2 regions of the Undibacter mobilis genome follow, and region 1 is predicted to be linked to the other one. Evidence: riboswitches for the same ligand, from Rfam matches in the RefSeq annotation. Region 1 holds a riboswitch; the other holds the start of a gene.
The links. A riboswitch is a leader RNA that binds a small molecule or an ion and turns the genes downstream of it on or off. The one in region 1 is predicted to bind thiamine pyrophosphate.
Positions count from the first base shown of each region.

Region 2: another riboswitch for thiamine pyrophosphate. It lies ahead of DXH78_RS19625 (hypothetical protein); the one in region 1 lies ahead of thiM (hydroxyethylthiazole kinase).

Region 1 covers NZ_QRGO01000001.1:2,436,196-2,443,865, reverse strand. The annotation lists gene DXH78_RS11480 (TRAP transporter substrate-binding protein) at 1-973, opposite strand, end outside; gene thiD (bifunctional hydroxymethylpyrimidine kinase/phosphomethylpyrimidine kinase) at 970-1,779, opposite strand; gene thiE (thiamine phosphate synthase) at 1,776-2,435, opposite strand; gene thiM (hydroxyethylthiazole kinase) at 2,458-3,264, opposite strand; TPP riboswitch at 3,252-3,364, opposite strand; gene DXH78_RS11460 (Lrp/AsnC ligand binding domain-containing protein) at 3,522-3,764, shown strand; gene DXH78_RS11455 (DMT family transporter) at 3,775-4,722, opposite strand; gene DXH78_RS11450 (c-type cytochrome) at 4,791-5,708, opposite strand; gene DXH78_RS11445 (c-type cytochrome) at 5,834-6,283, opposite strand; gene DXH78_RS11440 (xanthine dehydrogenase family protein molybdopterin-binding subunit) at 6,448-7,670, opposite strand, start outside.
Region 2 covers NZ_QRGO01000001.1:2,082,359-2,090,028, forward strand. The annotation lists partial or broken gene thiC (phosphomethylpyrimidine synthase ThiC) at 1-1,096, opposite strand, end outside; gene DXH78_RS19625 (hypothetical protein) at 1,093-1,509, opposite strand; TPP riboswitch at 1,505-1,603, opposite strand; gene DXH78_RS09915 (hypothetical protein) at 1,749-3,215, shown strand; gene DXH78_RS09920 (YMGG-like glycine zipper-containing protein) at 3,234-3,542, opposite strand; gene DXH78_RS09925 (DUF4403 family protein) at 3,696-5,348, opposite strand; gene DXH78_RS09930 (ketopantoate reductase family protein) at 5,433-6,359, opposite strand; gene DXH78_RS09935 (L,D-transpeptidase) at 6,473-7,246, opposite strand; gene tsaA (tRNA (N6-threonylcarbamoyladenosine(37)-N6)-methyltransferase TrmO) at 7,384-7,670, opposite strand, start outside.

The DNA.
Region 1 (7,670 bases):
CGCGCGCGCCGAGTTCGGCGACGACATCGTCGGCCTGGCGGCGTGCCGCGGCGATGACATCCGCCGGGAACGGCGCCAGCTTGACGTTGTGCTCCTTGATCAGCACGCCGAGCGCCTGCGCATTGAGCCGCTCCATTTCCGCCAGCGCGTAACTGGCTTCGGTGGCGCAGGCATGCGCGACCACGGCCTTGAGATCGGGCGCCAGCGTCTCCCACGCCTTCAGCGACACGATGGCCTCGCCGGTGCCGTTCGGCTTGTTGAAGCCGGGATAGTAATAGAACGGCGCGGCGCGATAGAGCCCGAGCGCGATGTCGGTGCCGGGGCCGACGAATTCGGCGCCGTCGATGACGCCGGACTGGATGCTGGTGAGAATTTCGGCGGGCGACGTCGTCTGCGGCGTCGCCCCGAGCCGGCGATAGACCTCGCCCCCTAAGCCGAGCGAGCGCAGCTTGAGCCCGCGCAGTTCGGCAAGGCTCTTGATCTCGCGGCGGAACCAGCCGCCCATGCAGACGCCGGTGTTGCCGCCCATGAACGGCTTGACGCCGAAGGGCTTGTACAACTCGTCCCACAAGGCCTGGCCGCCGCCGGCGTCGATCCAGGCGACGTGCTCGGCCGGCGTCAGGCCGAACGGCACCGTGGTGAAGAAGGGCGCGGCCGCCATCTTGCCCTGCCAGTAGAACGAAGCGGTGTGGCCGATCTCGGCGACGCCGTTGCCGACCGCCTCGAGCACGCCGAAGGCGGGGACGATTTCGCCGGCGGCGGAGACGCTGATGTCGAGGCGCCCGTTCGACAGCGTGCGGATGCGCTCGGCGACGCGCTCGGCCGACATGCCCGGGCCCGGCAAGCGCTTCGGCCATGACGTCACCATGCGCCACTTCACCGTCTGCGCGCGGGCGATGGTCGGCGCGGCGAGCGTGGCGGTGGCGGCAAGGCCGGTGGCGGCGGCGAGCGTGAACTGGCGGCGGGTCGTCATGGCTGTCTCCAGAACTTGTAGAAGTGATTGAGCGGGCCGTGGCCGTGGCCGACCTTGAGCGCGTCGGCGGCGGCGATGGCGCCGGTGACGTAATCCTTGGCGGCGCGCACGGCGGCGATCAGGTCCATGCCCTTGGCGAGGTTCGCGGCGATGGCGGAGGACAAGGTGCACCCGGTGCCGTGGGTATTCCGGGTGTCGATGCGCCTCGCCCCCAGCCGCGTCACCGCGCCGTCGCCGCCGAGCAGCAGATCGACGGCTTCGGCGCTGTCCCCGTGACCGCCCTTGACCAGCACCCAGCGCGGGCCGAAGGCGAAGATGTCGCGCGCCTGCGCTTCCATCTCCGCCTCGTTGCGCGCGAGCGGCCGGCCGGTCAGCGCCGCGGCCTCGTGCAGATTGGGCGTGACGATCTCGGCGAGCGGCATCAGGTCGCCGCGCAGCGCGGCGACGGCGTCCTCGCTCAGCAGCCGGTCCCCGGAGGTCGCGACCATCACCGGATCGAGCACGATGTGCCGCGCGTTGCGGCGCCGCAGCTCGGCGGCGACGATGCGGATGGTCTCGGCGCGCGACAGCATGCCGATCTTGACCGCCGCCACATCGAAGTCGGCGAACACCGCCTCCATCTGCGCCGCTATGAACACCAACGGCACGTCGTGAATCGCCGAGACGCCTTGCGTGTTCTGCGCCGTCAGTGCGGTGATGACCGACGTGCCGAACACCTCATTGGCCGCGAAGGCTTTGAGGTCGGCCTGGATGCCGGCGCCACCACCGGAATCCGAACCGGCGATGGTCAGCGCGACCGGTGTCATGCCCCACTCCGCCCGGCAAGCGCACCGTCAACCGCGGCACGCAAGCGCCGCGCCGCATCGGCCGGATCAAGCGCGAGCGACAGCGCCGAGATCACCGCGACGCCATCGGCACCGGCGGCAATCACCTCGCCGGCATTATCGGCGGTGATCCCGGCAATGGCACAAATTGGATAGCCCGGCTTGCGGGCGCGTATGACGGCGCCGAGATCGCGCAAGCCATCGGTGCCGATCGGGGTCGAGGCATTGTCCTTCGACGTTGTCGCGTAAACGCCGCCGATGGCGACGTAATTCAGCAGATCGAGCGGCGCGGCCGCCGCCTGCTCAGCCGTTTTAATACTCAAGCCAATAATCGCATCCTTGCCGAGAAGACGGCGCGCATCAACGGCATCCATGTCGTCCCAGCCGATGTGCACGCCATGCGCCCCGGAAGCGAGCGCAACATCAATACGGTCATTGATCAGGAGCGGCACGCCGCGCGGCCGCAACACCGCCATGACATCGCGCGCCTCCTCGATCATGACACGGGTCGAACCATGCTTGTCGCGGAGCTGCACCAAAGTCGCGCTATCGGCAATCAGGGCCGCGAGGCCGGGCAGCGAACGCCCGCCGGCAACCGCCGGATCGACAAGGGCATAGAGGCTAAGATCGAGCGTCATCGGTCGCTACCTTTGCAGATCGTTACTCGGTCACAGTGACGCGGGCCCGTGCCGCGAGCGTGTCACTATCGATGGAATAAAGTGCGTCGAGGATCGCCACCGCGAAGCTGCCCGGGCCCCGCGCGGTTTCCGCCGCCATTTCACCGGCCACACCGACAATCGTCAGCGCCGCCGCAGTCGCGACAAATGCATCTTTCTCGACGGCCAGACAGGCCCCGACCATTGCCGAAGCGGCGCACCCCATCGCTGTGATCCGCGCCATCATCGCATCGCCATTGGCGAGCGTGACCGCACGCCGGCCGTCGGCAATCAGGTCTCGCGCGCCCGACAGGCCGATCGCGATATCGCGCTCGCGTGCATAGGCGCGCAGATCGGCGAGTTGGTCGCCGGCGCCGGCAAGCGTCGCAAATTCGGCCGCGTTCAGCCGCATTGCCGTGGGGCGGAGGAACAGCAGATCCTGTGCGTAAGTTGCCCGCGGCGGCGCGCGATCGACAAAAACGGGATCGAGAATCCACGGTAACCCGCCCTGGTTCGCGGTATCGACCGCGATCGAGGTCGCCTCGCGGCGCTCGCGGCCAAACGTGCCGAGATTGACCAGCAAGGCATCGGCGCGGGCGACAAAAGCGCCAATCTCCACCGGCGACAAGGTCATGGAGGGAACGGCGCCCAACGCGAGGAGGACGTTGGCGGTGAAGTTTTCCGCCACAGAATTGGTGATGCAGTGGACGCGCGGCGCCTTGGTGCGCACGCGCTCGAGCACGGCCGCGACCGCGGAGACAAACTCCGCAGGCGATGTGAACTGGCGCAGTGGGGCTATCGGTTCCTGCATCTCTCTCCCTCCGCCGGCATGACCCGGATCAGGTTCGTTGGGTTGGCCAGACTTCCGGCCTCTCAGTCCGGCACGTTGCCGGACACCCCACGAGATCGCTGAACGATACCTAGACGCACTGGCGCAGCAAGGCAAGAGCGCTTCGATCAGGCGGCCGGAAGACCGGGAAAACCGGTGTCCAAACCGGTACCTTGCCAGGCTGGCGCGATTTTGCTGTGTTGCAGGAAACGCCCCGGCACCCCGGAGACCCCACCGCAATGACCCCGTTCTTCGTCCAAATCAAATGCGAGCTCGGCAAGGCCTATCAGGTCGCCAACGAACTGGCGGAGGCCGAGATTGCCTCGGAGATCTATTCGACCGCCGGCGATTACGATCTGCTGGTGAAGTTCTACGTGGACGACAAGATCGATATCGGCCACTTCGTGAACGAAAAGGTGCATTGCATCCCGGGGATCAAGGACACCTACACAATCATCACCTTTAAGGCATTTACCGCGTAGCTTTGTAACGTCAAATTTCCGGCCGCCGCGGGCCTTCGGCTTCGGGGGCCCGGTCAATACCGAGGCGCCGCTCGCGCCACAGCACCGCCAGCCCGGCGCCAGCCACGATGGACGCGCCGACATAGACCAGCGTGCTCGGCAGTTCGCCGAAGAACCAGTAGCCCAGCAGCAGCGCCCAGATCAGCGACGTGTAGTCGAACGGCGCGATCACCGACGCGGTGGCGTGACGGTAGCTCTCGGTCAGAAAAATGTGCGCGATGCCGCCGAGAATGCCGGTGGCGACGAGCGCCATCAGCTCCTCGCGGGTCGGCGTGTACCAGGCAAAGGGAAGCGTCGCCGCGCCGACCAAGGCGCAGGACAGCGAGAAGTAAAAAACGATCGACGACGTCGATTCGCTTTGCGTCAGCCGCCGCGTCTGGATCACGGCACCGGCGTTACAGAAGGCGGCAATGACCGCGAATATCGAGCCGACCGCCGCAGCGGCACCTACACCGACCGCAGTATAACGGCCCGGATCAAAATTCGGAATGAGCATCACAATCACGCCGACAAAGCCGACAACGACTGCGGTCCAGCGGAAGACGCGTACACGCTCCTTGAGGATAAGAGCGGCGAGCGCCACCGTGATCAGGGGCGAGCCGAACTGAATAGCGGTGGCATCCGCCAGCGGCAGCCGCGCCAGCGCGGCAAAATTCGAGAACATGCCACAAACACTGACGGTCCCGCGACCAAGATGACCGAAGATGCGGTTGGTGCGCACAGCGGTCATGATCTCGCCGCGGAAAGCGTAAATCAGCAGCACCGGAGGTATTGCGCAGGCCGAGCGGAAGAACACCATCTGCCCCACCGGCACGGTTTCGCCGAGTTGCCGGATGAGCGCGGACATCGCAGCAAACAGCAGTGCGGAGAAAATCTTGAAGCCGATGGCTTTGAGGAGATCGGGCGACGGGTGATGCATGGAGAACCCCTCCATAACTCTCCGCGCCGGTCTTGTCGCCCCTCTTTAGCGCGCGGGCTGCCCCGCTTTTACTTTTTCGCCGGCCGTGGCGGGCCGGCGACCGCCGGCAGCGACTTGATATAGACCGCCATCGCCAGCCGGTCGGCGTCGCTGAGCTGCGCCGTATTGCGGATGACCGCAGCCATGCTGCCGCCTGCGGAATCGAACTCGGGAGTCATACCCGATTTCAGGAACTCTGCGATGTCCTTGTCCGACCACGAGCCAAGACCTTGCTGCGTAATGTTGGGCACAAAACCCTCGCCTTCAGGATTGGGACCGCCGGCGAAACGCTTTGCTGCAACGATGCCACCCATCATGTCGCGCGGGGAATGGCATTCGGCACAGTGGCCAGGTCCGTTGACAAGGTAGGCACCGCGGTTCCATTGCGCGTCCCTGGAAGGGTCCGGAGTGAACGGCTTGTCATCGAGGTAAAGAAGCTTCCAACCGCCAAGCAGCAAACGGATGTTAAACGGGAATGGCAGGTCGTGACCGCGTGCCCTGCCCTTCACCGCAGGCAGCGTCTTGATGTAGGCGAATAGGTCGCGCACGTCGTCCACATTCATGCGCTGATAGGAGGCGTATGGAAACGACGGATAAAGATGCGTGCCTTGCGGCGACGTGCCGTAACGCATGGCACTGACGAATTGAGCTTCACTCCATCGCCCGATGCCGTCATCCGGATCGGGTGAAATGTTCGGCGTGTAGAATGTGCCGAAGGGCGAGCCCAGCGCCACGCCGCCGCCGAGGCGAGTCCGATCCTCCTTGCTGTCGGTGTGGCAGGACACGCAGCCGCCGACGTCGAACATCGTCTTGCCATTGGCGAGATCGGCCTTGTACGGCGTCGCAAAAGCGTCCGCCGGCTCTGTCTTCGGCGCGATTACAAACCAGAAAGCCGCCATTGCGGCGATGCCGAGTACAAGGAAGAGTCCAATCAGTTTACGCGCCATGTCAGAATGTCCCATCGGTCGTTGCGACCAGTCTAACCGCGACCGCGGTTCAAGAGAAAGGGCGGTGCGCGCAAGGCACACCGCCCTTTCAATCAAAGGCCACGTGGCCGATCAGCAAAAGACCATCAGCTCTTCTTGACGCGGTAAGCTTCGTGGCAGCCGCCACAGTTGCGGGTGACGTTGGCCACAGCCGCCTTGAGCGAATCGAGATCCTTGACAGAGGCTTCCGCCGCCTTGGCATCCTCGCCGAACTTGACGAAACGCGCCTTGAAGTCGTCCATCTTCTCCCAGATCGCCGGGGCTGCGGTGGTCTCACCACCGGACTTCGAGCTCTCGGGGAACAGTGCCGGCATCTTGGCGGCGATGTCCTGATAGGTCTTCAGCGACTTTTGCGCGGCCGCCAGGTCGAATGGCGTTTCGCCTTTGGTCATCTTGACGACCACAGCGGTGGCCTGTCCGGATTCCTTCATCAAAGCCTTGCGCGCGGCAATCGGATCCTGCTGGGCAACGACCGCTGTGGTAGCGACCGATACCAAGGCCACGGCCGCAGCCGCACAGAACAATGATAACTTCATTTAGTCCCCCTCGTGGATGGGCGCGCATAGTTGCGCATGTAACGATCGCGCCGAAGGTTTGCCGGCACGCGCTTTAGCTAACCCGGATTTGCGAAACATATTCCGGCGGAACTGAGCGCATTCGACATATCCAGCCATCACGAAGGCGTGAGGACCCGGCGGCGCTACGCCGCACGGGCCTTCCTGGCCTGGTCGATCAGCGTCCACACCTTCAAAGGCGTCGCCGGCATGTCGACGTGACGGATGGCGTAGGCGCGGTCCAGCGCGTCGATGACCGCATTCATGACCGCCGGACATGAACCGATGGCCCCGGCCTCGCCCGCACCCTTCACGCCGAGCGGATTCGTCTTGCACGGCATATTGCGGGTTTCGAACACGAAGGACGGCGCATCGGAGGCGCGCGGCATGGCGTAATCCATGAAGCTCGCACTGATGAGCTGTCCGGTATCGGGATCGTACACCGTGTCTTCCATCAGCGCTTGGCCGATGCCCTGCACCAGCCCGCCATGAACCTGGCCTTCCAGCAACAACGGATTGAGCGTGGCGCCGAAGTCGTCGACCACAACGTAGGTGACGATTTCCGTCCTGCCTGTATCGGGATCGATCTCCACTTCCGCGATATGGGCGCCGTTCGGATAGGTCGCTTTGTCGGTGCTGAAATCCTTGGTCGCGGTCAGTTTATCCGGCGTGGCTTTCGGATGACGGGCCAGATCGGCAAAACTGATGGCGCGATCGGTGCCCGCCACGCGCACCGTCCCGTCGGCAATTTCCATGTCGCTGGCCGAAGCTTCCAGCGCATCGGCGGCCAGATCCTTGAGCTGATCGGCCAAAGTGCGCGATGCGCGATCAACCGAGACCCCACCCACAGGGATCGAGCTTGAGCCGCCGGTGCCGGCGCCGGTCGCAATCCGGTCGGTGTCGCCCTGGACAACCCGCACGCGCTCCGGCGGCAGATCTAGCCGCTCCGCTACAAGCTGAGCGTAGGAGGTCTGGTGGCCCTGCCCGGTCGATTGCGAGCCGATCAGCACCGTGACGCCACCGTCGCCATCGAGCGTGACCTTCGCAGTCTCCGGACCATTGGAGCCGCAGGCCTCGATATAAGTGGCGACACCGATACCGCGCAATTTTCCGGCGCGCTTGGCCTGGGTCGCGCGCTTGCCGAAACCCTTCCAGTCGACCAGATCCTGCGCATGCTTGAGCGCTCCGGCGAAGTCGCCGGAGTCGTACACCTTGCCGGTCGGCGTCGTGTACGGCAACTGGGACTGACGGATCATGTTCTTCCGTCGCAGCGTGTCGGGTGCAACGCCAATTTCTCGCGCGGTGTTGTCCACGGCGCGCTCGATCAGATAAGACGCTTCGGGACGTCCCGCTCCCCGATAGGCATCGA
Region 2 (7,670 bases), 350 kb from region 1:
TCAGGTCGCAGATTTCATCGAAGCGCTCGTAGAGGAAGCTCTCCTTGTGCCGCGACAGGCACCACTTCGCCATGATCGAGCCGCCGCGCGACACGATGCCCGTCACGCGGTTAGCGGTGAGCGGCACGTAAGCGAGCCGCACGCCGGCGTGGATGGTGAAATAATCGACGCCCTGTTCGGCCTGCTCGATGAGCGTGTCCTTGTAGACTTCCCAGTCGAGCTTGGTCGGGTCGCCATTGACCTTTTCCAGCGCCTGATAGATCGGCACGGTGCCGATCGGGACGGGGCTGTTTCGCAGGATCCATTCGCGCGTGTTGTGGATGTTGCGGCCGGTCGACAGGTCCATCACCGTGTCGGCGCCCCAGCGGATCGCCCACACCATCTTCTCGACTTCCTCTTCGACGGAAGAGGTGACGGCCGAGTTGCCGATATTGGCGTTGATCTTCACGAGGAAGTTGCGGCCGATGATCATCGGCTCGAGTTCGGCGTGGTTGATATTGGCCGGGATGATGGCGCGGCCGCGCGCGATCTCGTCGCGGACGAATTCCGGCGTGATGAAGGCCGGCACCGCGGCGCCGAAGCTCTCACCGTCGGCGATCGCGGCCTGCGCGCGGTCGAGCATCGCCTTGCGGCCGAGGTTCTCGCGCTCGGCGACGTAGATCATTTCCTTGGTGATGATGCCGCGCCTGGCGAATTCATACTGCGTCACCGGCGCGTCGCCGATGGCGCGCCACGGCTTCGGCGTGTTCGGGAAGTTGCGGGCGAGGTGCTTGCCGGTGGCGTTGCCGTTGTCGACTGGCTTGATCGGCCGCCCTTCATATTCCTCGACGCCGCCGCGCTCCTTCACCCATTCGATGCGCGCGCGCTTGAGGCCGTTCTCGACGTCGATGGCGACGTTGTCGTCCGTGTAAGGCCCGGTGGTGTCGTAGACGGGCAACGGCGGCTCGCCGGAGGCATCCGAGAGCTTGATCGCGCGATGCGGCACCTTGATGTCCGGCGCTGCGGCGGGGTTGGTATGCACCTTGCGCGAGGCGGGCAGGGGGCCGGTCGTGACCTTCGGCGTGACGAGATCGGCGGCGGTGACGGGCTTGTTCATGACTTCAACTCCCTGCGCTGGCTCTGCGGTTGTTCGGCCACATAAGCCTTGAATGTGAGAATGCCGCCGACGACCAGAAAGATGATCGCCAGCACGGTAACGACACGCGGATTGCTCGTGGCGCCGATGAAGCGGACGAGGTCGGGTGCGAAAATGCGGAACACGCCCATCACGGTCAGCAGCCAGCCGAGCGCGGTGATGAGGCTGCGCCAGTCGGCGGTCCAGCGCGGATGCGCGTTGAGAATGGCGAGGCCCGTCGCCAGGCCGAGAATGCCCGACAGCGCGACCATCGCGCTGTTGCCGAGCAGCTGGCGACTGATCTCGTTGTAGGCCGCGCCGTTGATGAGCGCGCCAATGCCGAGCACGGCCATGACCGGGCCGGCGATTCGGGCAATGGAATATGAAGCCTGCATTGGCGTGTCCTGTCCCTTCGCCGGCATGACCCGGATCAGGTTCAAAGGGACTCTCTCAGCCCGGCCATGTCGCCGGGCACCCCTCGGAATCCGCGTAATCTAGGCTCGTTCGGGGCTGTGTCAATCGGCTGAAGCCTTTGTTCCAGGCCATTTACTCTCGGTTATCGCTTCGCGGATTTAATGGCCTCCGTTCGCCCGCGCTCGCATGGCGGGAGCTGACGCTTTCAGAGGGCCTTGCCGTGGTCTTTCCATCCGCCGACGCCAAGCGTCCCGGGTTTTCCGCGCTGCGCGCGGTTCCAGCCTCTGTGGCTTGGCCCGTGGCGGTGGCGTCGCTGATGTATGTGATGTTGCTGGCGCTGGGCGGCAAGCTGCTCAACGACGCCGACACCTACTGGCAGATCGCGCTCGGCGACTGGATGATCGCCAACCGCGCCGTGCCGCATGTCGATGTCTATTCCTGGACGATGGCGGGCGAGCCGTGGATCTCCAGCCAGTGGCTGGCGCAGGTGATCTTCGCCGCGGTTTACAACGCGGTCGGCTGGAGCGGCGTCGTCGCGATCAGCGCGCTGGCGATCGCGTCGGCCTTCGGCCTGCTGGCTTATCATCTGATGCGGCATCTTGCCCCGATGCCGGCGCTGGTCCTCACCGTGGCCGCCTTCGTGCTTGCCGCGCCGCATATGCTGGCGCGGCCCCACGCGCTGGCGCTGCCGGTGATGGTGCTGTGGGTCGCGGGGCTGGTGCGCGCCGCCGATGAGAAGCGCGCGCCGTCATTCTGGCTGCTGCCCCTGATCGCGCTGTGGGCGAATCTGCATGGCGGCTTCACCTTCGGTCTGTTCCTGATCGCGCCGGTCGCGCTCGAGGCGCTGATCAATGCAAAGGCGCAGGAGCGGATGCGGGTGGTGCTGCGCTGGGCGTTGTTCGGCGTTGCCGCGCTCGCCGCCGCGTGCATCACGCCCTACGGGCCGGAGTCGATTCTGGTGACGCGGCGCATTCTTGGCCTGGGGCCGGCACTGGCGCTGATCGGCGAATGGCAGCCGGAAAATTTCGCCAGGCTCGGCGGTCTGGAAATCTGTCTGCTCGCGGCGATCGGCTTTCTGCTCTATCGCCGCATCACGCTGCCGCCGGTGCGCATCCTCGTTGTGCTCGGTCTCGTGCATATGGCGCTCAGCCAGTCGCGCAGCGGTGAGATGCTGGGCCTTGTTGCGCCGCTGTTCCTGGCCGCGCCTTTGGCGCCGCAACTTGGCGGCCGTGCCGCCGGCGATGCGAAGCCGCTCTATACGGCCGCCGCCGCGGCGCTCGTGCTGTTCGCCGCGGTGATGAGCGTGGTTCTGCCGCTGTCGCTGCGTTACTCACCGCGCGCGGAGGTGTCGCCGGCCGGCGCGGCTGCGGCGGTGAAGGCATCCGGCCGGACGCATCTGCTCAATTCCTACGACTTCGGCGGCTATCTGATTGCACAGGGCGTCAAGCCGTTCATCGACGGTCGCACCGAGCTCTATGGCGCAGATTTCTTCCTGCGCCACGATGCCGCGGTGAATCTCAAGAATGTCAGCGTGTTCTACGATCTGATGCGGGCACGCGATATCGACGTCACCTTGCTGGCGCCGTCGACGCCGGCGGTCGGTCTGCTCGACCGTATGCCGGGCTGGACGCGCGTCTATGCCGATGACACTGCCGTCGTGCATGTGCGGACGGACGCCGCGCGCTAGCCGCGGCCGTTGCGCTGCTCAGTAGCAGTAGTTCCGCGACACGCGGTGATAGCTGCCATCACGATGTTTGCGCCAGCAGCGACCGTCGTACCAGTAGTAACGGCCGCGGGGCTCCATCTGCGAACCGATCGCGGCGCCGGCAGCGGCACCAATGATGCCGCCGGCGACAGCGCCGCCGGCCTTGCCGGTCGCAGCGCCGCCGACGACTGCGCCGATACCGCCGCCGATGATCGCACCGCCAATGGTATTGTTCTGCGCCGCTGCCTGCCGCACGGGCAACAAAGCGAGCAACGCCAAGACTACCAGAACACCGACCTTCCGAACCATGGATTTGACCCTCCGAAACCCATCCGCAGAGATTTGTAGAGCATATTCGGAGGGCCCGCCATTGCGTTCGACTCGCTGCCCCCCGCAATGACAAAGGGAGACATCGCAGCGATGACGACGGCGTCGGGGCTCACGAATACAAAGTGAGCCGAATTACATCCTCGGCAATTGCGTGACGCTGATCCGTGCCGTGCCTTCGGCTTCGGCGATGATGCGCAAGGTGTTGGAGTCGAAGGCGATGCCGTTGAGGCGGAGGCTGTTGATCGCGGTATCGACCGCGACGCCCTGGCCGGCCTGCCGGAAGTCGGCCATCGCCTCGCCGATTTTCTTCTTGGCATCGTTGAGGAAGGGCGTGAGATCGATCATGGCGTTGTCGGCCAGAGCCTGTTGCAGGTAGGGCATGGCCGCACGCGCCGCGGTGCCGAGCAGGCCGTACGCCGCTTCCGTCTCCACCGCCAGCGAGATGTCGGTGAGGCGCAGAATCTGCGTTTGCGGATCGAGCTTCGGGCGGCCCCAGATATCGACATCGGCCTCGGCGCCGAAGCCGAACCAGCTCTTGCGCTCGCGTGCCTTGACACGCAGCGAGATCAGCAGGCGATCGTCGGCCGCGGCCAGAGAGGCACGTAGCACCTCGACTTCGACCGCCGCGCTTGCGTCTTCGGGGAAGCGCTTGCCCTTCAATTGGGCGTTGATCAGCTTGTTGAGCTCGGTGAACGGCACGTCGATCGGCACGCCGACTACCAGCTTGCCGTTTTCCATCGGCGGCACGAGTTCGAGCGACGCCGGGAACGGGCAGGCCGGCTTGGTCGCCTGCGCCAGGATGCGCGTCTCGGCCTGAACGCCGATCACCAGCGTGACGTTTCGCGCATCGATCTGCGGCTGCGCGGCAGCGGCGCGCACCGGCTTCATCTCCAGCCACAATGCGGGCAGGCCGGTATTGCCGCCGCCCAGCGGAATCGAGCGGCACATCTTCTGCCACTGCTCGCGCGCCGTCACTTCGACGATCGGATCGTTGCGGATGCGGCCTTCGAAATTGGCCACCTGCTGGTTCACCTGTTGCTCGATCAGGGGCTTGGCCTCACCGGCCATGTTGAGACGAATGCCGGCGATGTTGATCGCGCTGTCGGCAACGCTGATCTGCGCCGCGAGATTGGGATGAACGCGCCAGTTGGTGGCGAATTCGGGCCGCGAGCGCACGGTGACCTGGCTGCGCAATTCGACGTTCTGATCGAGCACGCGGCCAGCCAGTCCGCCGATAGCCTTGTTGAGATCGCCGCCGAGCTGGCCACCGCCAAGCAGGCCGCCGAGCGCGCCGGCGACGCCGCCGGTCAGGTTGCCGGCGGCCGCGCCGAGTTGGCCGGTAATGTGCAGATTGCCGGTCAGCGGCGTGTTGACGGTGAGTTCACCGGCGCGGCCGCTTACCGCCATGTTGCCGCGATTGACCGTGAGGCCGATGTCGGCCTTCTGCAGCAGGCCGCTGACCGGATTGCCGCTCTGACCGGAGAAATTGCGCGGCGTCGAGGCTTCGATCGAACGCTGGATGGCGTCGATCGACACGGCCACCGGCGCGATCACGTAAGACGGACGCGACAGCGGCGGTAATGGCGGCAACGGCTCGAGCTTGGCGGCGACGCGGCTGGCTTGATTGGCCGGCGGAAAGAAGCGGTCGAGCGCCCACAAGGTGGCGGCGAAGAACAGCGCCACGACGATGAGCGCGCCGGCGATCACGCGGAAGCGGCGCGACCGGCCGAACCACCGCAGCGGTGCGGTGATCACATAGAAAATGGCGTCGAAAATTCGTCCCATCGGTCCGCTCCGCTCGATTCGTCGCGTGCGGATTTTAGGCCGATGAGCGGCGCGTGACCAGCAGCGCGGCTGATCAGGTTTGTGTCACGAAGGCCGTCCCATCCGGTGCAGCTTCAGCACGTTCCAGACCACGTCGCTCGCCGGCGTTGGGATGCCGGACGCGCGGCCCAGCGCACGCACCTTGCCGCCGAGCCAGTCGAGCTCGAGTCGGTTGCCGCGCTCGAGATCGTGCGCCATCGAGGCTTTCATGCCGGGCTCGATCGTGCCGGCGATCTGCGCCATGCGCTCGTCGATGAATGCGTGATCGAGCGCGACGCCTTTGGCGCGGCCGACGGCGTAAGCTTCCTCCATCAACTGCCTGAAGAAGTCGCGCAGGTCCGGATCGGCGGCGATCGGTCCGATCGATGAGCGGAAGGTTGCGGTCGCGCCGGACATGGCGGTGAGGAAAATGAATTTCTGCCAGCGCTCGCGTTCGATGTCGCTCGAGAGTTCGAGGCTGAGCCCGGCCGCCTTGCCGGCGGCGACAAAGGCGTCGAGCGTCGCATCCGGCTTCTTGTCCGCGCGGCCGAACACCATGCGCGCGAAGGCGCTGGTGTGTTTGATGACGCCGGGCGCGGCAATGGTGGTGGCGATGTAGGTGACGCCGCCCACGGTCTGCTCCGCACCGAGGATCGGGGCAATGCGCTCGACGCTGTCGACGCCGTTCTGCAAGGTGATGACGCGGGTCGCGTCATTGACCAGCGGCTTCGTCAGTTCGGCGGCGCTTTCGGTGTCCCAGAGCTTGACGGCGAACAGCACGACATCGACGGGGCCGACGTCTTTCGGATTGTCGGTGACATTGACCTTGGGCAGATGCAGGTCGCCATGCACGCTCTCAAGCTTCAACCCGTTGGCCTTGATGGCCGCGAGATTGGCGCCGCGCGCGATAAAGAAGACGTCGTGCCCGGCGGCGGCAAGCCGCGCGCCGAAGTAACCGCCGACGGCGCCTGCCGCCATTGCCGCAATCCGCATGATGAGGCTCCCGCATTCATGTACGGGTGTGGCTATAGCATGCGCGCGCAAAAAAGAGCCCGGCGAAACCGGAAGGTTTGCCGGGCAGTTTTGGGAGGTTCAGTCGAAAACGTTCAGTAAATCCCACGCGGGCGGATGGTCTGCCATGTGCGCTCGGCCGGGCCGGGGGCCGCCGACGCATAGGATGACGTGGCTTCGTCCGAGAGCGCCGACACAGTCTGCGGCGCGTCGCGACGGGCGCGCGCTTCGGTGGTCTGCGGCAGCACAATCACCTTGGCGCCGGTCTGCACGCGATCATAAAGGTCGATGACGTCGTCGTTGGTGAGGCGGATGCAGCCGGACGACACGTTCTTGCCGATGGTCGACGGATCGTTGGTGCCGTGAATGCGGTACATCGTGTTGCCGATATACATGGCACGGGCGCCGAGCGGATTGCCGGGACCGCCAGCGGTGAAGCGCGGCAGATAAGGCTGGCGCTCGATCATTTCGGCCGGCGGATGCCAGTCCGGCCACTCGGCTTTGCGCGACACCTGCTTCACGCCCGACCAGGTGAAACCTTCGCGGCCGACGCCGATGCCGTAGCGCAGGGCCTTGCCGTTGCCGAGCACGAGATAAAGATAAGTGTTCGGCGTATCGACAATCACCGTGCCGGCGGCTTCGCGGGTGGCATAATCGACAATCTGGCGCTGCAGCCGCGGATCGAGCTGCGCATCCTCATTGCCGAGCTGGTCGTCATATTGAAGGTCGGGCGAAAGCTGCTGCGGCGCGGCCTGCATTTGCGGCGGCGCCAGGAAAGCGACTTGCGACTGCGCGTGAGCGGCGCCCGACAATGCGAGCGCGGCGATCAGCGCGGCGAGCGAACCTGCGGTCTTAATGTTGGTGAACATCTTACCCTCCGAACACGAAGTCGCGTGTCATTCGTGTAGGCAAGTACGAGGGTGGGGGCTGTGTTCCCCATCACAATGCGGTCAAATATGCGACAAAGCAGGGAACCGGCTGCAATGATTGGCGTTTTGGCGCGGGATCATTTCCGCGTGTGCCACCCGACCACGGCGTCCGGCGCGCTGTCGGTTGAGGCAAAGTAGGGTTTGATGTCCAGCAGCGGCGTGCCGTCGAGGCAGTCCAGCCCGACCACGCTCAGTTTGTTGCCGTCGACATCGTTGAGCTTCACCACGCTCATGGCGATCGGGTTGGGCCGCGCCGGCGAGCGCAGCGCAAAGGTGCCGCGCTGGACCCCGTATTGGCCGGGCACCTGCCGCACCAGATTTCGAGGCGCCTTGTCCATCCAGTAAAGCAGCACGAGGTGGCTGC